4 regions of the Ensifer sp. Root558 genome follow, and region 2 is predicted to be linked to each of the others. Evidence: riboswitches for the same ligand, from Rfam matches in the RefSeq annotation. Region 2 holds a riboswitch; each other region holds the start of a gene.
What was found. A riboswitch is a leader RNA that binds a small molecule or an ion and turns the genes downstream of it on or off. The one in region 2 is predicted to bind thiamine pyrophosphate.
Positions count from the first base shown of each region.

Region 1: linked by a shared signal. The riboswitch ahead of thiC (phosphomethylpyrimidine synthase ThiC) and the one ahead of thiO (glycine oxidase ThiO) in region 2 are both predicted to bind thiamine pyrophosphate.
Region 3: linked by a shared signal. The riboswitch ahead of thiD (bifunctional hydroxymethylpyrimidine kinase/phosphomethylpyrimidine kinase) and the one ahead of thiO (glycine oxidase ThiO) in region 2 are both predicted to bind thiamine pyrophosphate.
Region 4: linked by a shared signal. The riboswitch ahead of thiB (thiamine ABC transporter substrate binding subunit) and the one ahead of thiO (glycine oxidase ThiO) in region 2 are both predicted to bind thiamine pyrophosphate.

Region 1 covers NZ_LMGC01000037.1:121,965-129,165, forward strand. Annotated here, with positions in the region: gene thiC (phosphomethylpyrimidine synthase ThiC) at 1-1,330, opposite strand, end outside; TPP riboswitch at 1,421-1,549, opposite strand; gene ASD63_RS31600 (sigma-54 dependent transcriptional regulator) at 1,647-3,011, opposite strand; gene ASD63_RS31605 (ATP-binding protein) at 3,015-4,868, opposite strand; gene ASD63_RS31610 (dicarboxylate/amino acid:cation symporter) at 5,112-6,437, shown strand; gene ASD63_RS31615 (YafY family protein) at 6,517-7,201, opposite strand, start outside.
Region 2 covers NZ_LMGC01000009.1:227,456-234,656, reverse strand. Annotated here, with positions in the region: gene ASD63_RS12330 (beta-ketoacyl-ACP synthase III) at 1-306, opposite strand, end outside; gene ASD63_RS12325 (adenosylmethionine--8-amino-7-oxononanoate transaminase) at 303-1,571, opposite strand; gene bioD (dethiobiotin synthase) at 1,568-2,206, opposite strand; gene ASD63_RS12315 (8-amino-7-oxononanoate synthase) at 2,203-3,348, opposite strand; gene bioB (biotin synthase BioB) at 3,345-4,361, opposite strand; TPP riboswitch at 4,785-4,905, shown strand; gene thiO (glycine oxidase ThiO) at 5,067-6,038, shown strand; gene thiS (sulfur carrier protein ThiS) at 6,035-6,232, shown strand; gene ASD63_RS12295 (thiazole synthase) at 6,236-7,009, shown strand; gene ASD63_RS12290 (thiamine phosphate synthase) at 7,006-7,201, shown strand, end outside.
Region 3 covers NZ_LMGC01000007.1:110,799-117,999, forward strand. Annotated here, with positions in the region: gene ASD63_RS10470 (glycosyltransferase family 4 protein) at 1-869, shown strand, start outside; gene ASD63_RS10475 (hypothetical protein) at 880-1,611, shown strand; gene ASD63_RS10480 (hypothetical protein) at 1,622-3,838, shown strand; gene ASD63_RS10485 (glycosyltransferase family 4 protein) at 3,835-5,136, shown strand; gene thiD (bifunctional hydroxymethylpyrimidine kinase/phosphomethylpyrimidine kinase) at 5,160-6,035, opposite strand; TPP riboswitch at 6,153-6,256, opposite strand; gene ASD63_RS36580 (CatB-related O-acetyltransferase) at 6,849-7,201, shown strand, end outside.
Region 4 covers NZ_LMGC01000033.1:227,589-234,789, forward strand. Annotated here, with positions in the region: gene ASD63_RS25010 (M48 family metalloprotease) at 1-907, opposite strand, end outside; gene thiQ (thiamine ABC transporter ATP-binding protein) at 1,208-1,927, opposite strand; gene thiP (thiamine/thiamine pyrophosphate ABC transporter permease ThiP) at 1,924-3,549, opposite strand; gene thiB (thiamine ABC transporter substrate binding subunit) at 3,557-4,585, opposite strand; TPP riboswitch at 4,637-4,755, opposite strand; gene ASD63_RS25030 (GNAT family N-acetyltransferase) at 4,891-5,376, shown strand; gene ASD63_RS25035 (thiamine diphosphokinase) at 5,461-6,111, shown strand; gene ASD63_RS25040 (ABC-F family ATP-binding cassette domain-containing protein) at 6,115-7,201, shown strand, end outside.

The DNA of each region.
Region 1 (7,201 bases), on a different contig from region 2:
CCGTCGTCAGCGGTCCGAGCGTGTAGAACGGCGCCTCGCCGCAGACGGCGAGTTGCTTGTCCATGTTCTCCTTGATCTTGTGCATCGGCACGTGGCCGGGGCCTTCGATCATCACCTGACAATCCTTGGCCCAGGCGATCTTGGTGAGCTCGCCGAGCGTTTCGAGTTCGGCGAATTGTGCCGCGTCGTTGGCATCGGCGATCGAGCCGGGGCGCAGGCCGTCGCCGAGCGAGAAGGAGACGTCATAGGCGCGGCAGATGTCGCAGATTTCCTCGAAATGCTCGTAAAGGAAGCTCTCGCGATGGTGATGCAGACACCACTTGGCCATGATCGAGCCGCCGCGCGAAACGATGCCGGTGACGCGATCGACGGTGAGCGGGATGTAGTGCAGCCGGACGCCGGCATGGATGGTGAAATAGTCGACGCCCTGTTCGGCCTGCTCGATCAGCGTGTCGCGATAGACTTCCCAGGTGAGGTCCTCGGCAATGCCGTTGACCTTTTCCAGCGCCTGGTAAAGCGGCACGGTGCCGATCGGAACCGGCGAGTTGCGGATGATCCATTCGCGGATGTTGTGAATGTTGCGGCCGGTCGAAAGGTCCATGACGGTGTCGGCGCCCCAGCGCGTCGCCCAGACCATCTTTTCGACCTCTTCCGCCATCGACGAGGTGACGGCGGAGTTGCCGATATTGGCGTTGATCTTCACCAGAAAATTCCGGCCGATAATCATCGGCTCGGATTCCGGGTGATTGATGTTGGCAGGCAGGATCGCCCGGCCGCTGGCGATTTCCTGGCGCACGAATTCGGGTGTCACGTGATCGGGGATGTGGGCGCCGAAGCTCTCGCCGTCGCGGACTTTCGCACGCGCCGCGTCGCGGCCGAGATTTTCGCGGATCGCCACGAACTCCATTTCCGGCGTGATGATGCCGGCGCGGGCATAGGCAAGCTGGGTCACTGCGCGGCCGCCCGTGGCCTTCAGCGGCGCATGCTGGAACGGGAAGGTCGGTGTCAGCCTGTCGCCGCTCACAAAGCCGTTGTCCTCGGGGCGGACCACGCGTCCCTCATAGGTTTCCACATCGCCGCGGTCGACGATCCAGTTGCGGCGCAGCCGCGGCAGGCCGTCCTCGATGCGGATCTCGGCGTCGTCGGCGGTGTAGGCGCCGGAGGAATCATAGACCGTAACCGGTTGCTCGCCCGACGTCGGGTGGAGCGCAATCTCGCGCATCGGCACGCGGATATCCGGATGAAGCACGCCCGGCTTGTGGATCTTGCGGGAGGCCGGAAGCGGTCCTTGCGTGACCGTGAGGGCTGCGGGTTTGGTGGCAATATTCATGACGAGGCTCCAAGTTTGCAATTGGAGACCCAGTTCTGATGCCGGAAAGATGAAAGACGCTCCGCCAGATGCTGGACGCACGGAATCCTGGCTTCGATATCTGCACCGTCCCTACGCCAGTATGAACTGGATCAGGTTCAACGGGTCACTGCGCCACAGCCGGCAAGCCGGCCATCCAGCAGAATCTCAGCCCCTTGCGGGACCCCCCTGGTGAATGCCTAGATCATAGCCATCGATCGGCCCGGGTCGTCAAGCGTGAATTCGCCTGCCGACAAAGATGCACCTATTGCGTGTGGTGACGGATTCGGGTTTGACGCTAGCGGCCGGCCTTTTCCGGTGCGGCCCGCTCGGCGTAATCGGCACGGTTGATGCCGTGGCGCTGGAGCTTGTCGTAGAATGTCTTGCGCGGAATGCCGAGCGCCTCGATCGTCGCCTTGACGTCGCCGCGCTGAGCCCGCAACACCTCTTTCAGGATCTCCGCCTCGTAGCGTTCGAGCCGTTCCGGGAGCGCAAATCCAGGCTGTTCGGCGGGCGCAATCGGCTGTCCCAGCGGACCTTCGACACCAAGCGCCACGCGTTCTGCAAAGTGCGAGAGCTCGCGCACATTGCCCGGCCAGGCATGCGTCATCAGATGTCTCTGCACGGCCGATGTGACCACAGGCGCGTCGCGCTTGAAGCGCTCGGCCGCCCGGGTCAGGAAGTGCGAGAAGAGCAGCGGGATATCGTCTCGGCGTTCGCGCAGCGGTGGGATCGACAGCGTTACGACATTCAATCTAAAGTAGAGGTCTTCCCGGAAATCGCCGCGCTGCGCCGGGTCGCCAAGATCGATTTTGGCAGCCGCGATGACGCGGATATCGACCGGACGAACCTGGTTGGTGCCAAGCGGCGTGATTTCGCGCGCTTCCAGAACGCGCAGCATCTTCACTTGAGTCGCCGGTGGCATCGCCTCGATCTCGTCGAGGAACAGCGTGCCGCCGCTCGCATGCTCGATCCGGCCGATGCGCTTCTTCAAGGCGCCGGTGAAGGCGCCCTGTTCGTGGCCGAAGAGTTCGCTTTCGATCACCGTTTCGGGCAGCGCCCCGCAATTCAGCGCCACGAAGTTGCCGTTGCGGCGTCGGCTCCAATTGTGGAGCAGCGTCGCCACCACCTCCTTGCCGCTGCCCGTCTCGCCGGCGACGAGCACGTCGACATCGGTATCGGCAATGTGCCGGATCGTCTGGCGCAAACGTTCCATGACCGGCGTCTGGCCGATCAGCGGCAGGCTGTCGCCGGCCGTCTCGGCGGCCCGTTTCAGCGCGCGGTTTTCCATCACGAGCCGGCGTTTTTCCAGCGCGCGATGCACGCTCTGCACCAGCCGGTCGGCGGCAAAGGGTTTGGGGATGAAGTCGTAGACGCCATCCTGCAGCGCCTGCACTGCCATCGGGATGTCGCCATGGCCGGTCACCAGGATCACCGGCAGATCCGCGTCGAAAGCTTCGATGCGGCGGAAGAAGGCGAGGCCGTCGATGCCCGGCATGCGGATATCGCTGACGACGACTCCGTCGAAATTCGCATCCAGCGTCTTCAACGCTTCGGCAGCGCTGGCAAAAGGGGTAACGGCGAGGCCGGCGAGTTCCAGCGTCTGCGTCATCGCCTTGCGCAGATGGTTGTCGTCGTCGACGAGATAGACGGTCGGCTGCATCGCTCAGGCCCTCTTCAGGCGAACCGTGAAGACGGTGCCCCTGTCGCTGGTTTCGACGGTGATATCGCCGCCATAGTCGGCGACGATCTCCTTGGAGATGGCAAGGCCGAGGCCGAGCCCTTCATCCTTCGAGGTGTTGAACGGCGTGAACAGATCCTCGTGGATGTGCAGGGGAATGCCTGGGCCGTTATCGGCAACGACGAGCAAAACCGTCCCGGACGGGCTGTCCTCGCAGCGCACGCGGATCTCGGCGTCGCTGCGCGTGCCGAGCGCTTCCAGGGCATTTTGCAAAAGGTTGATCAGCACCTGCTCGAGCCGGATGCGGCTGCCGAGGACGCTGAGGCCATTTTCCGGGAGGTCGATGACGATCGAATCCATGCGGCCGGCAAAGCGGCTGCGCAGCAGCATCATCGCCCCCTCGATCACGTCGCGCATGGGCGTCGGCTCGGCGACGAAGCGGCCCTTGCGAGCGAAGCTTCTGAGTTCGTCGGTGATGGTGCCGACCCGATCGGTCAGTTCGGCGATGCTGACAAGGTTCTCGACCGCGGTCTGCTGCTGGCCGCGTTCGAGGAAGGTGCGGGCGTTGTCGGCATAGGCGCGGATGGTCGCGACCGGCTGGTTGATCTCGTGGGCGACGCCGGCCGCCACCTGGCCAAGGATCGCCAGCCGGTTCGCCTGAACCAGTTCCTGCTGCACCGCCTGCAGCTTCTCGCCGGTACGCCGGTGGTCGGCGATCTCCGTTTCGAGATGATCGCGGGCAAGGCTGAGGTCATGTGTGCGCTCCGCCACGCGGGTCTCCAGCTCGTCGCGCGCGGCGCGATCGCGCGCAGACACCAGTGCCAGCGTCTGGCGGCGGCGCAGGAGGACCGCGGTAAAAGCGAGCAGCGGTGCGAGGAGGGCCAGGGCAATCAGCCGGGCCTCGCGGGTTGCCGCCGAGATCGCGCCATCGAGCGGTGCTAGCTGCTCCAGCCGCCAGCTGGTGGTCGGAACCATGGTTTCGACCCGGAGGAACCGACGTTCGCTGTCGCCCGGCAACAGTGCGCGCAACTCGCTGGAGCCATCGCTGGTCGGCTCGATGTCGCGGAAGGGCAGCGGCAGCAGCGAGGCATCGCCAAATTGCAGGCTGTCGCGGATGGCGGCGACGCGGTCGCGTGGAATTGTTCTGGTCGTCATGAAGCGCCAGGAGGGGAAGCTGGTGATCAGCACGATGCCGCGCCGGTCGGTGACGTAGACCGGCTTGCCGGAGGCGAGCCATTCGGCTTCCACATCGTCGAATTCGAGCTTGGCGACGACGACGCCGATCGGGCCGTCAGGACCCTGGACCCGACGCGAAATGTAGAGGCCCGGCCGCTTGCTGACGTTGCCCATGGCGAAATGCTCGGCCTTGCCGTCGCGCATCGCCATGCGGAAATATTCGCGGAAGGCATAGTCGTTGCCGACGAAACTCGTCGGCTCGCGCCAGTTGCTGGCAGCGACGGCGACGCCATCAGGGCCGATCACGTAGATGACAGCGGCGTCCGTGTTGGTCGCCAGCGCCTGCAGCTTCTCGTTCAGCCGTTGCAGCGCCTCTGTGCCGCGGGTCGAAAGGGCTGCCATCACCTCGACATCGTCGGCCAGCACCAGCGGCGTCGAGCGTTGGCGTTCGAGTACGGCGCGCAGCAGCGAGGCCTTCAGATTGGCATCGATCCGGCTTTGGGCATCGACAGTTTCGAGCGCCTGGCTTCGGCCGTACTCGCCGGCAAGCAGGAGCGCGGCGACAAGCAGCGCGACGGCAAGGCCGGCAAAGACCAGCCAGGTGCGGCGCATCGACTGGTCGAGATCTGCCGGATTGAGGGGGGCGGACAGGGCGTTGAACATGGCCCAATTGTGCATTTTTTCGCTCAGTCTTCCAGACGGCTTGTGCGGAAATCCGCTCAACTCTTTGTGCGCACCGAGCCGCCTGCACAAAACATCCTCATCAATTCAAAGGCTTGGTTCCTGCCGCGGCCAACTGGCACGACCGTTGCAAATGACATCCTCATGACAGCCCGCGCTGTCGCGCATCGGAAATTGACCCGGGAGGCCCGGCATGACGCCGGACTGGGTCCAGTGGAGGATCTCATGATTATCGAACAATCCGCGGAACCGCGCGGCAAGACACCTTTCTATCGCCATCTCTATGTCCAGGTTCTGGTTGCGATCGCCGCCGGCATCCTGCTCGGCCATTTCTATCCGTCGCTCGGCACCGAGCTGAAGCCGCTCGGCGACGCCTTCATCCGTCTCGTCAAGATGATCATCGCGCCGGTCATCTTCCTGACAGTCGCGACCGGCATCGCCGGCATGACCGATCTTGCCAAGGTCGGCCGCGTCGCCGGCAAGGCGATGATCTATTTCCTCACGTTTTCGACGCTCGCGCTGATCATCGGCCTGATCGTCGCCAATGTCGTCCAGCCGGGCGCCGGCATGCACATCGATCCGGCCTCGCTCGACGTCAAGGCGGTGACCACCTATGCCGAAAAGGCGCATGAGCAGACGATCACCGGCTTCCTGATGGGCATCATCCCGACGACGCTCGTCGGCGCCTTTGCCGATGGCGACATCCTGCAGGTGTTGTTCATCTCCGTGCTCTTCGGTCTGTCGCTTGCCATGGTCGGCAAGAAGGCTGAGCCCGTCGTCGACTTCCTGCACGCGCTGACGCTGCCGGTCTTCAAGCTCGTCGGCATCCTGATGAAGGCCGCCCCGATCGGCGCCTTTGGCGCGATGGCGTTTACCATCGGCAAATACGGCGTCGGCTCGATCGCCAACCTGGCGATGCTGATCGGCACCTTCTACATCACGTCCTTCCTCTTCGTGTTCGTCGTTCTTGGCGCGGTCGCCCGCTACAATGGCTTCTCGATCGTTGCGCTGATCCGTTACATCAAGGAAGAACTGCTCCTGGTGCTCGGCACGTCCTCGTCGGAAGCCGCTCTTCCGGGTCTGATGAGCAAGATGGAAAAGGCCGGCTGCAAGCGCTCGGTCGTTGGTCTGGTCATCCCGACCGGCTATTCCTTCAACCTCGACGGCACCAACATCTACATGACGCTGGCCGCGCTCTTCATCGCCCAGGCGATGGATATCCCGCTGTCGCTCGGCGATCAGGTGCTGCTGCTTCTCGTCGCGATGTTGAGCTCCAAGGGTGCTGCCGGCATCACCGGCGCCGGTTTCATCACGCTGGCTGCGACGCTTTCGGTCGTCCCGGCGGTGCCGGTCGCCGGCATGGCGCTGATCCTCGGCATCGACCGCTTCATGTCGGAATGCCGCGCGCTCACCAACTTCGTCGGCAATGCGGTCGCCACGATCGTCGTTGCGAAGTGGGAAGGCGAACTGGATGAAGCGCAGATGGCCGCGGTCCTTGGCGGCCGTGCGCCGGAGGCGCTGCCGCAGCCGGCCTTGCAGCCGGCGGAATAAGTTTGCCTCCCAAGGCATGACTGCAAAAAAGCAGTCCGAACGCGGTCCGTGGCAACACGGGCCGCGTCGTCGTTTGCGGCTATTGGCCGCTCAGCGTCATCTTCGATGTGTCCGGCGCGCCAGCGTTCAAGAAGCCGATGAACTCCCGGAGCATCGGCACCCGACGCGGACGGAAGCTCTCCTCCGTCGTGCTGACATCGACGATGCGGTCGACGCGGAACTTGCGGTAACCTTCTCGAAGGCAGCACCAGGCGAGAAGCACCAGAACCCGTTCCAGATAGACGATGGCAAGCGGCAAAACCTGCCGGTCGGTCCGCTGCCCCAAGGCATCCACATAGCCGATGATGACGGCGCGTTCCTGCCAGGAGGCTTCGCGCAGCAGGGAGACATCGACGGGTGGCGGCCCTCTCCTGCCGAAGCGATAGACCTGCGAGACCGCATGAAGCGCCTGGCGTTGCAACCGATCGGGCAGTGTCGCCGTTATCTTGGAAAGGACGGCGCGTGCCGCCGCGGCAAGATCCGGCTCGCCCATGTGATGCACCTCGGCAAGGCCGAGCACCAGCGCCTCGATCTCCAGGCGGGTAAAGGTTTGCGGCGGCAAGGCGATATCCTCCGTCAGCCGGTAGCCGAAGCCGCGCTCGCCATCGATGACGGCGCCGGCGGCGCGCAGGCTGTCGATGTCCCGATAGAGCGAGCGCAACGACACGCCGGTTTCCTCGGCAAGGCGGGCCGCCGTTGCCGGGGAGGGGAGTGTGCGCAGCGCC
Region 2 (7,201 bases):
GAGACGATGGGCGAGCAGGGGTGCTGAAGGCGGCAGCAGGTGATCGGGCGTCGAGGTCGCAAGCAGGACCAGGGCGATATTGCCGGGCGGGGTGCGGGCATCCTCGAGCGCCATTGCGCCCGCCTTTGCTGCAAGCCCCGACAGCGTGTCTTCAGACGCGGCCCAGCGCCGCTCGCGAATGCCGGTGCGGCGCTCGATCCAGCCGGGCTCAAGCCCGAGCGTCGTCTCGATTTCGCCGTTGGCGACACGCCGCTCCGGCACCGCATGGCCGAAACCGACGATCCGGGATGAGCGAACAAGCCTCATAGCTGCCCTGCCCCGAAGAGCGACGCCGCCTCGTCGATGGCGTCATAGGCCCGCCCGAGATCGGCATCGGTGACGCAATAGGGCGGCATCAGGTAGATGACGTTGCCGAGCGGACGGATCAGCAAACCACGCTTGCGGAAAAACGCCCTGAGCTGCGGGCCGACCTCGGCGAGATAGCCGCTGGACGGCACCGTGAGGTCGAGGGCTGTAATGGTGCCGATTTGGCGAACGTCGCCGAAGCGAGGATCATCGGCGAAACGCGCCAGATGTCGACCCTGGCGCGCGACCAAGGTTTCGATACGCGCGCCCACCGGCTCCTGTCTCCAGACGGCGAGATTGGCAAGTGCCGCGGCACAGGCGATCGGGTTGGCCGTGTAGGAACTCGAATGGAAGAAGGTCTTGCGTCGGTCGGCCGAAAGATGCGCCTCGAAGATCTCCGAGGTGCAAAGCGTCGCGGCCAGAGGAAGCGCGCCGCCGGTCAGCCCCTTCGAGGTGCAGAGAATATCGGGCGCGATCCCGGCCTGCTCGCAGGCAAACAGGCTGCCCGTCCGCCCCCAACCGGTCATCACCTCGTCGGCGATCAGCAGGCTGCCATGCCGTTCGGCAATGCGTTTCAGCTCGGACAGCACGGAAGCCGGATAGGTCTTCATGCCACCGGCGCCAAGCAGCAGGGGCTCGATCAACAGGGCGGCAACCTCGCCGGAAGCGCAAGCCTGTTCGAAGGCGTCGAGCGTTGCCTGCTCCCGGCCCGGTTCCGGAAAGGGCAGGCGATCGACGGCGAAGAGCAGCGGCGCGTAGGCGGCATTGAAGACGCCTCTTTCGCCGGCCGACATCGTGCCGATCGTGTCGCCGTGATAGCCATGCTCCAGCACACAGATCCGGCTCCGCGGCTGGCCGCTGTTGTGGAAGAACCCGAGCGCCATCTTCAGCGCGACCTCGACCGCAGTCGAACCGCTATCGGAATAAAACACATGGGCGAGCCCGGGCGGTGCGATCTCGATCAGCCCGCGCGCCAGGTCTTCCGCCGGTGCGTGAGTATATTCGGCGAAGATGATCTGGTCGTAGGTCTCCGTAGCCCTGCGGATCGCCTCCATGATCGTGGGGTGACGGTGGCCGTGGGTGATAACCCACCAGGACGAAATCGCATCGAGGATCGACGCGCCATCTTCGTCGACGAGATAGGCACCTTCGGTGCCGACGATGCGGCGCATCGCCGGTTCGAGGGCATGCTGGGTGAAGGGATACCAGACGGCGGAGCTCTTCATGCCGGCATCCCTCGAAAATCGGCGATGTTGAAATTCTCGGCGAAGGCGTGGCGCAGGCGGTCGGGCGTCAGCGGGTCGAGCCGCGGTAGCCGCCCGAGCCGGTGCACCCCGCCAAGGCGCGTGATGATCGCTTCGCTGTCCTCCTGCGCGTCGCCAATGAAGGCGACGCCGAGAACGGGAATGGCGCGGCGGCGCAGCGCTTCGAGCGACAAGAGGGTGTGGTTGATCGTGCCGAGTCCGGTGCGAGCGCAGACAACCACCGGGATCAGCCAGCGCGCAAAGACATCCGCAAAGACCGTGTGCTCCGTCAGCGGCACCAGAAGCCCGCCTGCGCCTTCGATCACCAGCGGTCGTTCCACCGCCTGCGGGGAAAGATGCTCCGGCTCGATGGTGACGCCGTCGATCCGTGCTGACAGGTGCGGCGATGCCGGTGTTGCGAGCCTGTAGGCTTCGGGCAGGACGCGGTCACACGACAACCGGCCGAGCCGGGCGACGGTCTCGCTGTCGGTTTCTTCGTCGAGCCCTGACTGCACAGGCTTCCAGTAGCAACCGTCGAGCGCATCGGTGAGGGCTGCGGAAAAGATGGTCTTGCCGATGCCGGTATCGGTACCGGTGACCACGATACGGGTTTTCATGGCCGCTCCTTCGCGATCGCGATCTTCAACTGCTGCAGCATCTGCACGATTGCGGCCCGGTCGACATTGAGGGTGATGGCGATCCGAAGACGCGCGGTGCCTTCCGGCACCGTCGGCGGGCGGATTGCCCTGACATCGTAACCCTCGGCGCGCATACGGGCGGCGATGCGGACCGCTCGGCCGTTATCACCGATCGGGATGGGCAGGATCTGCGAGCCGCTGCCTTCGATGCCGAGCACTTCGGCGAGCGCCCGGTTGGCGAAAGACCTGAGGTCGTCGAATGCGGCGCGGCGTTCCGGCTCGTCGACGAGGGCGGCGAGCGCTTCACGCACCGCGGCCGCGATGAGTGGCGAGGGCGCGGTCGAATAGATGAAATTGCGGGCGCGGTTGACGATATAATCGCAAAGCACGGCGCTTGCTCCGACCAGTGCGCCGGAAACACCGAGCGCCTTGCCGCAAGTATGCAGCATGACGACGTTCTCCCGGTCCTCCAGCTCAGCGGCGAGACCGCGACCTTCCGGCCCGAAGACGCCGGTCGCGTGCGCCTCGTCGATGACGAGAAAGCCGTCATGCTGCGCGGCAAGCGCTAAGAGGTCGGCGAGCGGCGCCCGATCGCCATCCATCGAATAGAGGCTTTCGACGGCAATCCACGGGCGCCCTGTGCCGCCGGCGCGGCGCCATTGGCCGATCGCATCGGCAAAGGCGTCGATATCGTTGTGCGCTGCCGCAACCGAATCGGCCTTGCTCGCAGCGATGCCTTCATGGGCGCTCGCATGGATCAGGGCATCGTGGACGATGAGGTCGTCGCGCTGCGGCAGCGTCGAAAACAGGGCAGCATTGGCGGCATAGCCGCTGCCGAAGAAGAGCATTCGTTCCGCGCCGAAGAGGGTGGCCGCTTCCGCCTCAAGCGTCTCGTGTTCTTCGTGATTGCCGCGCAACAGCCGTGAGCCGCCGGAGCCGACCGGCACGCCGCGCGCGATGGCACTCGTTATCGCCGCCTTCAGCCGCGTCGAAGCGGCGAGCGCCAGGTAGTCGTTCGAGGTGAAGTCGAGGCCGCCAGCGGGGGCAAGTGCGCGCCGGCGGCCCTTGCGATCAAGGCCCTCCAGCGTCTTCTCATAGCGCGCAAACAGACCCAGGGTCATTCGGCCGCATCCTGCCTTGCCGCCGGAGCCATCGGCTTCAACCCCAGGCGTCGGAAGAGCGCCGCATCATGGTCCTCGCCGGGATTGTCGGCGGTCAGCAGGGTTTCGCCGACAAAGATCGAATTGGCGCCGGCGAAGAAACCGAGCGCCTGCGTCTCGTCGCTCATGTCGGTCCGGCCGGCCGAAAGCCGGACATGCGATAGCGGCATCAGGATGCGGGCAAGCGCGATGGTGCGGACGAAATCGATCGGATCGACGGGCGCTGCATCGGCCAGCTTCGAGCCCGGGATCGGGATCAGCATGTTGATCGGCACGCTTTCGGGCGGCACCGGCAGATTGGCGAGCGTCACCAGCATGGAGATCCGGTCGTCGGCGGTTTCGCCCATGCCGAGAATGCCTCCGGCGCAGACCTTGATGCCGGCATCGCGGACATTCGCGAGCGTCTCCAGCCGGTCGGCAAAGCTGCGGGTGGTGATGATCTCGCCGTAGAAGCGTTCGGAGGTATCGACATTGTGGTTGTAGTAGTCGAGCCCGGCCTCGGCGAGCCGTGCGGACTGGTCCGGCGTCAGCATGCCCAGCGTCATGCAGGTTTCCATGCCAAGCGCCCGCACACCGCCGATCATGGCGACGATCGCGTCCATGTCGCGGTCCTTCGGGCTGCGCCAGGCGGCCCCCATGCAATAGCGCGTCGCACCGCCGTCGCGCGCCTGTCGCGCCTCGGCAAGCACACGCTCGACCTCCATCAGCTTCGATGCCTTGAGCCCGGTCGGATAGTGGGCGGACTGGCTGCAATAGCCGCAATCCTCGGCGCAGCCTCCGGTCTTGATCGAGAGCAGCCTGCTCATCTGGATGGTGTTGGGATCGAACTGCGCACGATGGACCGTGTGTGCGCGGTAGAGCAAATCGTTGAACGGCAAATTATAGATTTTTTCAGCTTCCGCTTGGGTCCAGCGGGATTCGCCCGCGTCGCCCGGGGTAAAATTAGCGCCAGTTGATAGGGTTCCGTCCAGCATTTCGGCTCGTCCTCCAGGTCATCGCAAACGCGAAATAGATAGAATCTGATATTATCTATAATTTTATCGACCAACAAAGTTCGCAAGCACCCAGATGGAGAGTTTGTGTTAGCACATACCCTTATGGTTGTTTTTTGACCGTGAACGCATCTGGAAACCGCCGAGACGGGGCAACAATCATCAACCAATCGGTCGCATCTCCCATTTCCGAAATCGGGCGTACCGCACCCGAGAAACAAGGACGCGGCTGGGCTTCTCCGGTGTTTTTCGACCCGCTCCACCCGGTTGCCCCACCTCCTTTCATCACGCCGCCAACGCTTCCGCTTTCTCGTCGCAAATTATAGATAATTTTTTCGGCAGATGAGATCACATCGCACACGAATGCTGGCTCTTGACAAAAACCGCCCCGAACGGTCAGCTTGGAGCATTCACCAGGGGTGTCCCGCCAAGGGGCTGAGATTCTGCTATGCGGTTTGCGCGGCGCAGTGACCCGTTGAACCTGATCCAGTTCATACTGGCGTAGGGACGGTGCAGACATCGCTGCCGCAAACGTCGCCTTCACGCGACCATTCAACGGCAAGGCGTCCTTCCCCTTCCTTCGCTCGTGAACTGGGTCTCCACAATCGGAGCCTCGGCATGCACACCGCCAACACCATCCCGCTTCCCTCACGACGGCCCGCCCACGCCTCGCGGGAACACTGAGCCATGCGGATCCTCGTCAAAGGTGCCGGCGTCGCAGGGCTCTGTCTGGCGCATGAACTCAGCGCCCGCGGTGTCGCGGTGACGGTTGTCGAGCAAAAGCCAGGCTTTGCCGGCGCGGCCTCCTGGTTTGCCGGCGGCATGCTGGCACCCTGGTGCGAACGCGAAAGCGCCGAAGAGGTGGTGCTGACAAAGGGCATCGGCGCCATCGACTGGTGGGACGACGCCCTGCCAGGCGAGGTTTCCCGAAACGGCACGCTTGTCGTCGCCCCGCCACGGGATGCGGGCGAACTCAAGCGCTTTGCCTCACGCACCTCCGGCTTCGAATGGCTCGACGCCGCCGCGATCGAACGGCTGGAACCGGCGCTTGCCGGACGTTTCCGCGAGGCGCTGTTTTTTCCCGGTGAGGCGCATCTCGACCCGCGCCGGGCGCTGAGCCGGTTGCGGCAGAAGCTTGTCGATCACGGCGTCACATTCCTCGATGAGACGAGCGACGATGGCCACCACGATCTCGTCGCCGACTGCGCCGGCGCGGCACGCATCGGCGAAACGCCGGGCCTGCGGGGCGTGCGCGGTGAAATGCTCTACCTGCAGACAAGCGACGTGGAGCTGTCGCGGCCGGTCAGGCTCATTCATCCCCGCATCCCGCTCTACGTCGTGCCGCGCGGCGGCGGCCTCTTCATGTGCGGGGCGACGATGATCGAGACGGATGACGGCGGACCGATCACCGCCCGCTCCCTCATGGAACTGCTGAACGCCGCCTATGCGCTGCATCCGGCCTTCGGCGAAGCGCGCCTCTTCGAAACCGGCGCCGGCGTCCGCCCCGCCTTCGCCAACAACCTGCCGCGCGCCCTGCGCACCGGGCAGACCATCACGATCAACGGACTTTACCGCCATGGCTTCCTGCTTTCGCCGGCCCTGGCGGCGGAAGCAGCCGACCTCGCGCTTGCGCAGGACCTGAAGGGAGATGCCGCATGAGACTGACCGTCAATGGCGAGGATCACGACCTCGCCGTCACCACCCTCGCCGAGGTTCTGGCCGCCCTCGATTTCGAAGGCGACTGGCTCGCCACCGCCGTCAACGGCGAACTGGTGCACCGGGCCGACCGTTCGGGTCATGCGCTCAGCGACAGGGACCGGATCGAAATTCTCTCGCCGATGAAAGGAGGCTGAGACATGCTGACGCTTTATGGACAGGACCTGCGCTCACGGTTGTTGCTCGGCACCGCCCGCTACCCTTCCCCCGCCGTTCTGGAAGATGCGGTGCGATCGTCAGGCACTGGGGTCGTCACGGTCTCGCTCCGGCGCGAAACCGCCGGAGGCCGCCAGGGCGGCGCCTTCTTCGAACTGATCCGGGCGCTCGGCGTGCACGTGCTGCCGAACACCGCCGGCTGCCACTCGGTGTCAGAGGCGGTGCTGACGGCCAAGATGGCGCGCGAGGTCTTCGGCACTAACTGGCTGAAACTCGAAGTGATCGGCCACCACGATACGCTGCAGCCCGATGTCTTCGGGCTGGTCGAGGCGGCGCGCATCCTCTCGGCCGAAGGGTTCGAAGTCTTTCCCTACACCACGGATGATCTCGTGGTTGCCGAACGGCTCGTGGAAGCCGGCTGCAAGGTGCTGATGCCCTGGTGCGCGCCGATCGGCAGCGCCATGGGCCCGCAGAACATCCAGGCGCTCAGGGCAATGCGGGCCAACTTTCCCGATGTGCCGCTGATCGTCGATGCCGGCATCGGCCGGCCCTCGCACGCAACGAGGGTGATGGAGTTCGGCTTCGATGCCGTCCTGCTCAACACCGCCGTCGCCGGCGCCGCCAAGCCCGCGCTGATGGCCGCTGCGTTCGCGGGCGCGATCGATGCCGGCCGGCAGGCCTTCGAGGCGGGCATGCTCGAACCGCGCGATTTTGCCGTCCCTTCCACCCCCGTCATCGGAAAGGCGGTGTTTGCGTGAAACTTGACCCCTTCTATCTCATCGTCGACAGCGCGGATTGGATCGAGCGGCTGGTGCCGCTCGGCGTCAAGCTGGTGCAGCTACGCGTCAAGGATCGTACGGAAGCGGAGATCCGCCGCGAGATCCGCGCGGCCAAGGCCGTTTGCGACGAGCAGGGCTGCCAGCTCATCGTCAACGACTACTGGCAACTGG
Region 3 (7,201 bases), on a different contig from region 2:
TGCACGACTACTACCCGCTTTGCCATCACGATGGGCTGATGGTGCGCACCAGCGGCAAGGAGCTTTGTCACAAGTCGAGCCCCGACCGTTGCCATAGCTGTTTCAAGGACATTCCGCTCGATCGTTTCGTGTTGCGCGAGCAGCATCTGAAAGCATTGCTCAGAACCGTCGATCGCTTCATCTCGCCGAGCCAGTTTCTGAGACAACGTTTCATCGACTGGGGTCTTAACGGCGACCAAATCGACGTGATTGCCAACGGCCTGCCGCCACGAGACGCGCCGTCGCGCAAGGGCCAGCCGGAGAACGATCGGCCGGTCTTTGGCTATTTCGGCAATCTCAATCCGTGGAAGGGCACGTCGGTGCTTCTCGAGGCTGCGCGGCAGCTAATCGACGAGGGCCTGCGTTTTGAGCTGCGGGTGCACGGGGGCGCCCCCTTCCAGGCCGACAGTTTCAAGGACGAGATCGCCCGGCTCTTCAAGAAGACGGCGCCTTCGGTCCAACAGCGCGGCGCCTACAGGCGCGAAGACATCGGCGGCCTCATTGCCGCTGTGGACTGCACCATCGTGCCTTCGATCTGGTGGGAGAACGCGCCGCTCGTCATCGGCGAGGCGCAGTCTCAGCGCAAACCGGTGATCGCCAGCAATATCGGCGGCATGGCCGAAATGGTGCAGGACGGCGTCAACGGCATCACCGTCTCGCCGAACGATCCGCGTGCGTTGGCTGCTGCCATGCGCCGCATAGCGGAAAGCCCTGACCTTCGGCGCCGCCTTTCGGCCAATGCCCGCAAGCCCAACGATATCGATACCACTGCCCGGCGCTATCTCACGCTCATCGACGCGATCGAGCCCCGAGAAATCGTCGCCGCCTAGAGGGAAGACCATGTCTGTAGCAGCCGACAAACCGGACGTCGCACCGGAGCAAAACAATGCAAAGCCGCTGAAGGGCCGCGTGGACGCGATCGACCAGGGCCGCGTCTTCGGCTGGGCCTTTGACCCGGAAACCCCGGAAAAGCGGCTTGCCATTCGCGTGCTTCTCGACGGCAAGGTGATCGCCGAGGCACTCGCCGACCGCAACCGGCCCGATCTCAAGCGCAACGGCATTGGCGACGGCAACCACGCGTTTGAAATCGCGTTGCCTGAGATGGCGAGCGCGCGCAGCGGTGAACTCGTCGTGCTTGCGGCGACCGGCAAAGGCGGCGAACTGCCGCTTCGTGTTCCCAAGCCCGACGAACAGGCGGCTGAAGCGCTGATTGCAGCGCCACTTGCAAAAGTGCTCGACAAGCTCGACGTGCTGATGGCAGCGCAACGGCAATTGCAGGTCTCGCAGCGTTCCGCCCTGCGGTCGAAAGTCGACGACGGCGACGAAGCCGAAAGCCCCGGACTTGCAGCAATCAGCGATGATGTCGCGAACCTCCGCGGAGAGATCACCCAACGGTTGACCGATCTCGACGTCCACCTGATGCGGCTCGACGGTGTAATCGCGGGTATGGAAAAGAGCCTCAACGCACTGAAGCAGCGCTCGAACGGCGATTTGAAGCCGGCGTTTCTGCTACTCTTCGTGCTTGCGGGCTTTGCGGCAGGCGCGATCCTTTCCGTCTTCCTTCGGACCTGAGGCGCATCTCATGCCCAGTTCGGAAAGCCTTTCCGCAAGCCCAGCACCGCTCGGCCGCATCGCGCGCAGTGGACGGATCGTCGCCTGCCCGATCGACGAAACATTGTTGCTGGTTATCGGAACCGGTGGCCCGATGGCCGATCAGTTGCCGGTCGAGATCAATGAAGATGCGTCAAGCCAGGTTATGGCGTCGGTCGTCGGCTGGCGGCTGGCGGCAGCCCAGTCTTCCACCACGCATGGCTTTGCCGCGCTGTTGCCGGTCGAAGGCTCGGCGCAACTGCCGACTACGCTCCGCTTCGGCAAGACGGGTAACGGTAAGCGCTATATGGTTGCGCCACGCACCTTTTCGATCGGTGAAGTCACGGCAATGCTGAAGGATTTCGCCGGTCCGCAGCTGGTACACGTGCTCGGTCGTCTGGTGGACGTGCTTATCAAGCCACCGCATGCCGACCAACGGCTCGCGGCCATTACGACCCTGCTTAAAACGGGAGCGGCGAGCGACGGATATATCGAACTGCTCGGCGAGGGGCATGATGGAACCATCGCGCTGAAAGGATGGGCGCACGACCTGCCCGCCGGCGTCTGCCGGGCGATCATCAAGAGCGACGAAACATTCCTTGCCGATTGCAGCGTCGCCATTTTCCAGCGCAACGACGCGCCTGACGGCTCGGCCGGCTTTGTCGGCCTCCTGTCCGCAAACGATCTGCCCCGAGCGCGCGACATCAAGGGCATATTCTATCGCGGCCGGGGCGCCTGGCGTTACGCCGGGCTCCACGAACGCCGGGTCGTGACCGGTCCGCTCGAGACACCCGGCCATATCCGCGCGATGCTGCTCCAGAGCCAGAGCTCGCCGCAAGTCATGCTTCGCCTGCGCGATGCCGCGAGCGGATACGATGGCACCGAGACGATCTCAAGCCTTCCGGTTCCTGTCCGCCTTGGCGTGGACGCACTCTACCAGGGTGAGGATGGTGCCTTCCTGATTTCGGGCTGGCTTTTAGACCCTGACGGGCATGTTGAAAGCGTGCGACTGTGCCGACAAGGCGGCGGAGCGCGGCTGGACGCAGACTGGACCCGAACCGAACGGTCCGACGTCGAAGAAGCCTTCGTCGATCGGCCGGAATTCAAAAGCGCGATTTCCGGCCATCGCCGGTCCCATGGCTTCATCGGTCAAATCGAGGCGCTTGGTGGCGAGGCAGAAGGGCCAGTTCACCTCGAACTCACCCTTCGCGATGCCCGCCGCGCCTACATGCCACTTTTCCCCGTCCGGCTACCGGCACGCGCCGCCGCCCTACGGCTGCTTGGCTCGATCGATCCGACAAGCTGGGCCCTGCCCGATATCATCGACCGGCAGGTCGTCCCGTTCCTGACGGCGGCGCACAACACCGCACCGAGCGTCGAGACAGTCGTCGACATGGGACCGTTCGATCAGGCCGAGGGTACTGCCATCCTTCTTGTCGCCGGAGAAACCGAGACGGATTTCGCACCGCTTTTGGGGCTGCTCGCGCTCGATCCCCAAACCCGTCGTGCGCCGATTGCGCTCGTGCTCCAGGCCGAGCGGTTCCGACGGCACGCGGTCCACATCCGTCAACTCTCCGAATTCTATCGCTTGCCGCTGCGGCTCGTCTCCGTCGAAGGCGCCGGTGATGCCGGCGACCTGGCGCAAGCGGCCGCCGAAAGCGTAAACAGCGACGCGGTCGTTCTGCTTTCCGCGTCGCTGACGCCAGCCAATGCCGGGTGGTATCAGGCACTCGTTTCCGCTTACGAGGCAAAGACGGGAAGCATCATTTCGCCGACCCTTGCCTACGAGGATCACTCTATCCGCTGGGCCGGCAGCACGTCGCTCGATCGTCCCGACCATCTGCAATCGAGCCGCTACGCCGGCTATCCTGTCGGCGCCGTCAATCGACTGAAGCTGACCCGGGTCGCAACTGCATCCCTCGATTGCTGCATCCTGCCGCGTGAAGCGCTTTTGGAGGACGCTGGCCTGTCGCCGACCTATCTCGGCGCAGCACTGAAGGGCCTCGATCTCGCGCTTCGCCTCAGCGGCAAGGGCTATGAGGCCTACTGGCTTCCTTCCCTGCAGATGGTGGGATCGGACGAGGTGCCCGGAGCGGGCGCTGCCGCCACCGCGCGGTTCGTGGAGCGTGTCGACCGGACGCTCTTCCGCGCCCGATGGATGCCCGCCTCCGAAACCGCCAAGACATTTTTCGAGGAGACTGACGCATGAGCGAAAAACTCCGCGTACTTGTGGTCTCCCACGGCCACCCGACCCACTCTCTTGGCGGGGCGGAAATTGCTTCGCATGGTCTTCACAAGGCGCTGAACGGCCTGTCGGGTGTGGAATCGATCTACCTCGCCCGCGTCGGCAATCCGGTTCCGCGCCATGGCGCCTCCGCGCTGATGAGCCTGCGTCTCGCCATGGACGAAGTGCTCTACCATGCCGAAGACTTCGACCATTTCTTCCTCTCCAACGGCGATACGGACGCGATCCGCCGTGACCTCTTGCGCTTCGTCGGCGACATCAAGCCGGACGTCATTCACTTCCATCATATTCTCGGCTTCGGCCTGGAGGCGCTCTATGCCGTTCGTGATACCCTGCCCAAGGCACGCATCGTCGTGACGTTCCATGAGTATCTGCCGATCTGCCACAATCACGGGCAAATGGTGAAACGCCCCTCGGGCCAGCTTTGCAACGGCGCCTCACCGATCAGTTGCCACACGTGCTTCCCCGAAATCCCGGTGTCGCGCTTCGTTCGCCGCGAACAGTTCGTGCGCGGCATGCTCAATCTCGCCGACGCCTTCATTGCGCCGAGTGCCTTTCTCGCCAACCGCTATGTCGAGTGGGGGCTCGAAGCCGCAAAGATCTTCGTGATCGAGAACGGCATCGTCATGGGCGACAAGGCGCCAGCCCGCGAATTGCCGTCGCCGACGGCCCGACGCAACCGCTTTGCCTATTTCGGGCAGATGACGCCATTCAAGGGCGTTCACGTGTTAATCGACGCGGTATCACGGGTGCCCGACGACATCTGGGGCGATGATTCCTCGCTGATGATTTTTGGCGGGAACCTCGAGCGTCAGCCAAACGACTATCAGGAGAAGGTAGCGAAACTCATCGAGGACGCCGGTCGTCGCGTCCGCTTCTATGGCGCCTACCAGAACCAGGACATGCCAAGGCTGATGCGCTCGGTCGACTGGGTGGTAATGCCCTCCGTCTGGTGGGAGAACTCCCCTGTCGTTATCCAGGAAGCGCTGCATCACGGCCGGCCGATCCTGTGTTCAGACATCGGCGGCATGGCCGAAAAGGTTCGCGACCGGCTGGACGGCCATCACTTCCGCGCCGGGAGCGCCCAGGATCTGGCGGACCGCCTGATCGACGTCTTGGCCGCCCCGCGGGCATGGGACAATCTGCGTGCGACACTTCGACGACCGACGAGCCACGTCGATTGCGCACGCGAGCATGTGGCGCTCTATCGCAAGATGCTCAAGGGCGAGCAACCGGCCCTGCCGAGCGCGGCAGTGGCCTGAGGTAAGCCCGAAGCCCACACTGCTCAGCCAGATCGCGAAGCACGGCCAAGAGCGCCCTGGGCTTCGGCTACGTTCGATGCCGCGGCGCCCGACCCTTTGTCGTCGCCCCACCAATGATGAAAATGATGCACCGGCCCCCGCCCCTGGCCGATGGCCAGGCCATCGGCTGCCACCAGCGCGGCATGCAAGTAGGCCTTGGCTGCCACAACCGCATCGTCAATCGGCATACCCTTGGCAAGCCCCGACGCGATTGCGGCCGATAGGGTGCACCCGGTGCCATGATCATTGCTGGTTTCGATCCGTGGTCGCGACAGGTTGAGGACATCCTCCCCGCTATAGAAAATATCGATAGCATCCCTGCCCTTGGCATGTCCGCCCTTCATCAGCACCGACCGCGCGCCGAATTTCAGAAGCATCTCGGCCTGGCGCGCGATCTCGGTTTCGGTTTCGGCGATCCCGCGTCCGGTCAACAGCGCCGCCTCGGGCAGGTTCGGCGTCAGAATGAGCGCGAGCGGCAACAACTCCTCCTTGAGCGTCGCGATCGCGTCCGGTTGCATCAAGTGATCGCCCGAGGTCGCCACCATCACCGGGTCTATGACAGCCAGCCGGTCGTAGCGCTTCAGACCAGCCGCGATCACCGCGATCGTCTCGCGCCGCGACACCATTCCGATCTTCACCGCACCGATGGCGAGATCGGAAAACACAGCGTCGATCTGAGCCGTAACGACAGTCGGGGAGATATCTTCCACCGCAGAAACCCCGCGAGTATTCTGCGCGGTGACCGCGGTGATCACGCTTGCGCCATAAACGCCGAGCGCCGAAAACGTCTTCAGGTCCGCCTGAATACCAGCCCCGCCGCCGCAATCCGAACCTGCGATGGTAACGGCGATCGCAGTCATCTGGCCACCTGTATGAGGCTTGAGCCTTCTATAACTGATTCAAAAACAGACAGCAGCAACGCGATCTCCCGCAAACGGACGGAGACCGGACCAAGGGGCGCGAAAACGGTTGGTGAGCAGAAGGGCCCTCGCCGTTCCTACGCCGGTATGATCCGGATCAGGTTCAAGGGTCTGGCTCACCGCCATCTCAGCACCGTGACAGTGCGCCCCTCGGCAGGAAGAATGCTAGGGGCGGATGACTCGGGTTGTCAAGGGCCGGAGTTTGGAGCTCGAATGCGTGGTTCGATGGAATTGGCCAGAATTCCAAGCTTTCACAAGCACAAAAAAGGCCCCTATTGCCGCTAGAGCGCAAGGGGCCTTTTGTCTGAGCGTTCGACTTCACAGACACGCCGACATTACTTTTTTCATCCGACAAGGCAAGCGGTAAGCACACACATGTATGTCAGAAACCTGAGAACCCGGTGTCGGATTTCGGCTGGATACACCGTCCTGGAGGGCGCTTTGGATCTACCAGTTTTCAGAGAATGCATTTGACGGTTCAAACAGGGCTGCACACCGGTAGTGGCAGGCAAGGGTGAGAAAGATAATTCCCCCCGCAGTACCGCGGTACGACAGGGTGTTGATTTTCCATTATTCTGACGACGATCGGAGAATTTCTTGTTATCGCAAGCGCCAGTCGCCTAGAAAGCGGCCGACCGCTTCTTCACAATTTGCCACGGCTTGAAAGGAAGGATATGCATCGGCGGGCAGTGCGCCTACAGGGCGCCTTGGTCGTCAAAAAAGGTTGGATGAGAAGTTTTGTCGCAGACAGTAGTGGAAAACGAAAAGCAGATTCTAAAGTTCGGAGCCGCAATTTCGTCTCTGAGGGGCATCGCCGCACCGCTCGAATTCGAAGCCCCGGTCAACGTGATGTCGCCCATCACCGAGGCAACCATGATCGGAGCGTATTCCTACATCGGACCGGGCGGCGAACTCTGTGGTGCGCGTATCGGCCGCTTCTGCTCGATCGCCGCCCGTGTGGTCATCGGGCCCTTCGAACATCCGACGGATTGGATTAGCACGCACCCCTTTCAGTTTGGCAGGTCAAGAAAATTCAAGTTCTGGTCTGAAGCCACCGAATTTCGTTTCAATCAGTTGGAGTTAAAACCCGCACCACATATCGGCAA
Region 4 (7,201 bases), on a different contig from region 2:
TGTCGCCATAGAGCAGGCCGTCGATGCCGGCGAGATAATAGTCGCGACCGCGGTCGCCGCTGGTGCCTTCCGGACCGAAGGCGCGGGCGTGCCGACGCGCGAGATCGACACGCTGCGGCGCGTTCGGGTGGCTCGACAGGAAGTCGAGGCTCTGGTCGGATTCCGGATCGACCGCCGTGAAGCGGCTATAGGCGGCCATCGAATCGAGGAAGCGCGCCGCTGCATAGGGGTCGTAGCCGGCTTCGCCGAGCATGCGCACGCCGATCACGTCGGCCTGAAGTTCCTGGTTGCGCGAGAAGGCCGCGAGCCGGAGCTTGCCGCGCGCGAGCGCCTGCTTGCCGGCGATATCGGAGGAGAGGACTTCGGAGACCACGCGGCTGGCGATCACTTCGGCTTCCTCGCGCTGCTGACGCTCGATGCCGTGGTTGGCGGTGACGTGCGCCATCTCGTGCGACAGCACGGCTGCGACCTCGGAGGCATCGTTGGCAAGCGCCAGCAGGCCGCGGGTGACATAGAGATAACCACCGGGCAGCGCGAAGGCGTTGATCGCCGGCGAGTTCAGGATGGTGATGCGGTAGGACTGCTGCGGATTCTCGGAGACCGCCGTCAGCGCGCCGGTGATGCGCGCGACCAGGCGCTCAGTCTTGGCGTCCTTGTACTCGCCGCCGTAGCTTGCGACGATGCGCGGATGTTCGCGCGCGCCCAGCTGCGCCCGCGGATCGTTCTTCTGAACTTCCTCGACGATCTGCGGATTGGAGGAGGGCGAAACGGTCGGCTGGTAGGTCTGCTCGATCACGGATTGGCATGCGGAAAGGAGCGTGGTCGCAAGCAATGCAACCACGGCGCGTCCACGCAGCCGTCCGCCCTTCGGCGGGAACCGGTCGTGTGTGACTGTATGCCTCTCCATGCCTCAGCCCGTTCCCATCCATCGCTCCGCCCGCATCCTGCGGACAAGTGGAACGACAGCGTTGAAAGTCCTACTTTTTCAGCCCGGCAGCGTTGCTCTGCCGCGACCTCTCAGTCCTGGTCTTGCTGTATCTGATTTCAGCGCCACCTGCCTAGTTTGTCTCGGTAGAAATAGTTGCCCCGTGGTATCACGGCAACGGATGCGGGAATATTCGCGCCTTGCCGGATATTTCGCGCGTCGCATGGCGCCGCGGTCAAATTGTGGCAATCGGCCAAGGGCGTGGAGAATCCGATCCGTCCTTCAAGTATTGCCGAGAAAGCGGTCGATCGCCGCATTGTCCCGCCGCGCCAGGAAGCGGTCGAGGCTGTCGTTTGCGATGATACGCCCCTGGTCGAGAAAAAGCACGCCGTCGGCCAGGGCCTTCACGTCTTCGGGATGGTGCGTGATCACCAGGATCGTGTTGCCTTCCTCCGCGTGCAGTTGCCGCAGGAGCGAGCGCATGCTGGCGCGCATGCCGGGATCAAGCGCTGCGAAGGGCTCGTCGAGCAGTAGCAGGGGGCGCTTTCGCACAAGCGCGCGGGCGAGGGCGACGCGCTGGCGCTCGCCGCCTGAAAGCGTCGGCGGCAGCCTTTTCCCGAAGCCTTCGAGCCCGACGCGGCGAAGCGCGTCTTCAATCTTCTCGCGGTCGGTTGCGCTCAACCGAAGCGCCGGGTCGATGCCGAGGCCGATGTTGGTCGCGACGTCGAGATGGGCGAAGAGGTTGTTGTCCTGGAAGATCATCGAGACCGGCCGTTCCGACGGCGCCCGATCGGCAACGTTCTCGCCGAGAATGCGCACCTCGCCGCGATCGGGATCCTCGAACCCGGCAATGAGGTGGAGCAGCGTCGATTTGCCGGAACCCGAGGCACCGGCGACGGCGACGATGCCCCCCTTGGCGATGGTGCAATCGAAGGTGAGCTTGGCCGTTTCGAAACGGACCTCGACATCGCGCAACTCTATCGCGGGAACGGGATCGATCATGCTTTGCGTCCTTCCGGCCGGCTGTCATTGGCCGTGCCGAGGATGGTGAATATCAGGCAGAGAAGCCCGAGGAAAAGGGCGAGACCGGCGGCGTCGGCGGTGCGGTAGCTCCCCATACGGCTATAGAGCAGCCACGGCAGCGTCACCATGTCTTGGCTGCCGAAGAGGGCGACGGCGCCGAGGTCGCCAAGCGACAGCGCCATGGCGAAGGAAAGGGCCATCAATAGCGGCTTGCGCAGCGCCGGAAAGTCGATCCATCGCAGACGATCAAAACCACGAATGCCAAGGCTTGCCGTCAGCCGTTCGGACCGTGCCGCATGGGTCGCCATTGCCGGCGCGAGGGTGCGGTGGACGAAGGGCAGCGCCATCAGCGCGTTGATCGCAACGACGATGGCGGGTGCAAAGCGCGCGACGTCACCGAAGGGACGCAAAAGCAGGAACCATCCGGCGCCCAGCACCACCGGCGGCACCAAGAGGATCAGCGAGGTGCTGGCACCGATGGCACCGGCAAAGCCGTGGGAGAGCGACGTCGCGTGACGCGGCGCGGTGGCGGTTGCCGCCGCCCGGATCATCACGGCTGCCATGGTGACGGAGGCGAGTGCCGAGGCGAGCGCGATTGCCGCACTCGTCAGCAGCGCCCGGTGCACCGCCGGATCGCGGGCGAGCTTCAGCAGATCGGCTTCGAGTCCGGAGATGAGAACCGCGACCAGCGGCGCGCCGAGAAACAGAAAGGCAAGCGTGATCCAGGTGCCATCACTCAGGCGCGCGATCCTTGACGCGCCATCGAAACGGCGCACGGTGCGGCCACCGGTCATGCCCTCTTCCGGCTCGGTCGCCAGATGACGAAGCAGGAGCAGCAGCAGGCCGGTCATGGCGATCTGCAGGGCTGACAGCGCGATCGCGCGCGGCGGATCGAAATCGAAACGCAGCGCCTGGTAGATCGCCACTTCGATTGTGCTGGCCGCAGGCCCGCCGCCGAGCGTCAGCACGAGGGTGAAGCTGGTGGCGCAGAGCATGAAGACGAGGCCGGCGGCACCCGGCAGGAGGCCGCGCAGGACGGGCCATTCGATGAAGCGAAAGAGTGCCCGTGACGGCATGCCGAGATTGGCGGCGCTGCGCCAGTATTCGGCGGGGATGCGTTCGAGCCCGGCCAGGAACAGGCGCGCCGCAAGCGGCATGTTGAAGAAGACGTGGGCAAGCAGGATGCCGAACAGGCCGTAAATGCTGACGGGCTGCGCGAGGCCGAGCCAGCGCAGGCCGGAATTGAGGAAACCCTGCCGCCCCCAGATCTCGATCAGCCCGAGTGCGCCAACCAGAACCGGCAGTCCGAGTGGCAGCGCCATCAAGCGCAGCAGCCAGATGCGGCCGGGGAACTGCGGCCGTCGCGCCAGCGCCCGGGCGACGGGGATGGCAAAGAGCACCGACAGCAACGTCGAGAGGGTCGCCTGCAGCAGCGTGAAGCGGGTGACGCGCCAGATGTAGGCGTCAAACAGCGCATCGTCGCTTGCGCCGCCCGTCAGGCTCAGCAAGGCGACGATCGCAAGACCGACGAAAAGGACGAAGACGCCGAGGCAGGCTGCCCCGGCGACCACTGTCATGCGATTTTCGCGCAGTGCGAACAATCCGGCCTCAGTTCTTGCTCATGGCGGCAAGCCATTCGTCGATCCAGGCCTTGCGGTTCTTGGCGACTTCCTCCGAGGGCAGGAGGAAGGTGTTTTCCGGCTTGACCAGCTTATTGAAGGCGTCCGGCAGCGGCTCCTTGGTCGCTGCGACCGGCATCATCCAGTTCGTCGTCGGGATGATCGACTGGAAGTCCGGACCGGTCATGAAGGCGAGGAACTGCTTTGCCAGTTCCGGCTCCTTGGCGTTCTTGGTCATGCCGGCGACTTCGATCTGGATGTAGTGCCCTTCGGAGAAGGCAGCGGCCTGGTAGCGCTCGGTGTTTTCCGCGACCATGTGGTAGGCCGGCGACGTGGTGTAGGACAGCACCATCGGCGCCTCGCCCTTGGTGAAGAGGCCATAGGCTTCCGACCAGCCGGGGGTGACGGTCAGAACGCGGTCCTTCAGCTTCGTCCAGGCGGCACCCGCCTCATCGCCATAGACGGCCTTGACCCAGAGCAGGAGGCCGAGGCCCGGCGTCGACGTACGCGGATCCTCGATGACGATCTTCTGCGACGGATCGCCTTCCACCAGCTCCTTCAGGCTCTTCGGCGGCGTCTTCAGCGTCTCGGTGTCGTAGACGACGGCGAAGTGGCCGTAGTCATAGGGCAGGAACGTGTCGTCCGAGAAGTTGCCGGGAACGGTGACGCCGGTTGCCTCGACGCCGTGCGGCACGAAGAAGCCCGTTGCTTTGGCTTCCGCAACGAGGTTGGTGTCGAGGCCAAGCACGATGTCGGCCTTGGAAGCCTCGCCTTCGAGCTTCAGGCGGGTGAGCAACTCGACGCCGTCGGCCACGCCGACATAGTTGACCTTGCATTCGCAGGTCTTCTCGAAGGCTTCTGCGACCTTGGCGCCCGGGCCCCATTCGGTGATGAAGCTCTCATAGGTGTACACCGTCAGCGTCTTGTCGGCGGCGGTCGCGGCGCCGGAGAAAACAAGGCTCGCGGCCGTCGCAAGGGCTAGCCGGCTAAAGAATTTAAGTTGCGATGAATTGGACATGGCGAGGACCTCTCTCCCAAAGTTCGTTGTTGCATGGGAAAAGGGCGTATCGATCCGATCGCGTCTAATCCCTCCGCCGGTATGAGCCGGATCAGGTTCCGCGGGTTGGCGTTTTGACGCCTCTCAGCCTCCGGCCGCAATGCGGTCGGGAGGCACCCCGTTAGAGCGGCAAGAGATTTACCGCTGCCTCGGTCCCATGGCAAGCGATGTTTACGGCGAAGCAAGGGGACGCTTGGCCAGCACAATGGCTCGTGTTTGCGTATGCCGCCAACTGCGCTACACAACGGCAGCGAGGAGGAAATGTCATGCCCGATATGCTTGTTCGACTTTATGCCCTGCCGGCTGAACCTCAGTCGAAGCTTGGCCTTGGCATCAGCATTCGCCGCGCCATGGCGCCGGAGCGCCGCCTGGTTGTTTCCTGGATCGAAAGGACTTTCGGTGCCGGATGGGCGGGCGAGGCGGAAGCCGCCTTTTCCTCCACCCCTACGCGCATGCACGTCGCTGTCCATGACGGAAAGATCGTCGGCTTTTCCTGCCACGACGTAACGGCACTCGGCTTCTTCGGTCCGACCGGCGTCGACGAAAGCATGCGCGGGCAGGGGATCGGTGAGGCGCTTCTGCTTGCAAGCCTCACGGCGATGCGCGAGGCCGGCTATGGCTACGCGATTATCGGCGGCGTCGGGCCGGCGAAGTTCTACGAGCGGGTGGCCGGCGCCGTCGAAATTCCGGATTCGACCCCCGGCATTTATGCCGGCATGCTTTTCCCCGATCCGGTGCCCGAGGGGCATTGATGGTCTGACCAAAATATCGAGAACCGCTCGTTCGACGGTTTTCTTCGTTTTCCTTCGGCGGTCCTTTGCGCTATGGGCTTTGCCATGTCTCGATCGACCTTCACCATTCTGCTTGGCGGCGCCCTTTCGCTGACCGACCGGCTGGCTCACCAGCTGGCCGCAAGTCGCTTCATTGCGGCTGACGGCGGCATGCGCCATGCCCGATTGCTCGGCATCGTGCCGGATGTCTGGGTCGGTGATTTCGACTCGACCGAGGAAGCCCTTCTTGCGGACTACGCCTCCGTCCCGCGCGAGCCCTATCCGGCGGCGAAGGCCGCGACGGACGGGGAGATCGCGGTCGAGGCGGCGCTGTCGCGTGGAGCCGACCGCCTGATTTTCGCCGGCGCACTCGGCGGCACCCGCAGTGATCACGCCTTCATGCACCTGCTGCATGCTGTTGCCCTTGCCGAGCGTGGCCTTTCCGTGTTGATGACCTCGGGCGAGGAAGAGGCCTATCCGCTGCTGGCCGGCTCGCTCGACCTTGATTTGCCGAAGGGCTGCCTCTTCTCGGTGCTCGGGTTGACCGAGCTTACCGGTCTTTCGATCGTCAATGCGCGCTATCCGCTCGACGATTTCACCTTGCCGTTCGGCTCGTCCCGAACCGTTTCCAACGTTGCGGAGGGTCCCCTTCGCTTCACTCTCCAGAGCGGTCGCGCCATTGTTCTCGCCCGCCCCTATGATCTTTCCGGAGCCTGAGCCTTGGCGCCTCCCATTCTGAAACTCGACGACATCTTCCTCACCTTCGGTGGCGCGCCGCTGCTAGCCGGCGCCAATTTTCAAGTCGAACCGGGCGACCGCATCTGTCTTGTCGGCCGCAACGGCTCGGGCAAGTCGACGCTGATGAAGATTGCCGCGGGTCTGGCCGAGGCGCAGTCGGGCGAAATCTTCCGCCATCCCTCCGCGACCATCCGCTATCTGCACCAGGCGCCGGATTTCGACGGCTACGACACCGTGCAGGCCTATGCCGAGGCAGGACTCGGCCCGAGTGACGATCCCTATCGCGTCGCCTATCTGCTGCAGCACCTGGGGTTGACCGGCGAGGAAGACCCGAAGCGCCTTTCGGGCGGCGAAGCGCGTCGCGCGGCGCTTGCCCGTGTCATGGCGCCGGAGCCGGATATCCTGCTGCTCGACGAGCCGACCAACCATCTCGACCTGCCGACGATCGAATGGCTGGAAGACGAACTGATCCGCAGCCGTTCGGCGCTCGTTCTGATCTCGCACGACCGGCGCTTCCTGGAAAAGGTCTCGACCGCGACCGTCTGGCTCGACCGTGGCCAGTCGCGGCGGCTCGACCGCGGCTTTGCCCATTTCGAGGCCTGGCGCGACGAGGTGCTGGAGGCCGAGGAGCTGGAGCAGCACAAGCTCGGCAAAGCGATCGAGCGCGAGGAACATTGGCTGCGCTACGGCGTGACCGCACGACGTAAGCGCAACATGCGCCGCCTCGGTGAGCTGCAGACCATGCGGGCGACCTATCGCGGCCACAAGGGGCCGCAGGGAACGGTACAGGCGACGGCCGCCGACGCCAAGGAATCGGGCAAGCTGGTGATCGAGGCGGAGAAGGTCACCAAGGCCTATGGCGAGCGTACCATCGTCGCGCCGTTCTCGATCCGCGTGCACCGCGGCGACCGCATCGGTCTGGTCGGCCCGAACGGCGCCGGCAAGACGACGCTTCTGAAGATCCTGACCGGGCAGATCGAACCGGGTACGGGTACGGTCAAGCTCGGCACCAATCTCGAAATCGCGACGCTTGACCAGAAGCGCGAAGACCTCAATCTCGACGAAACGC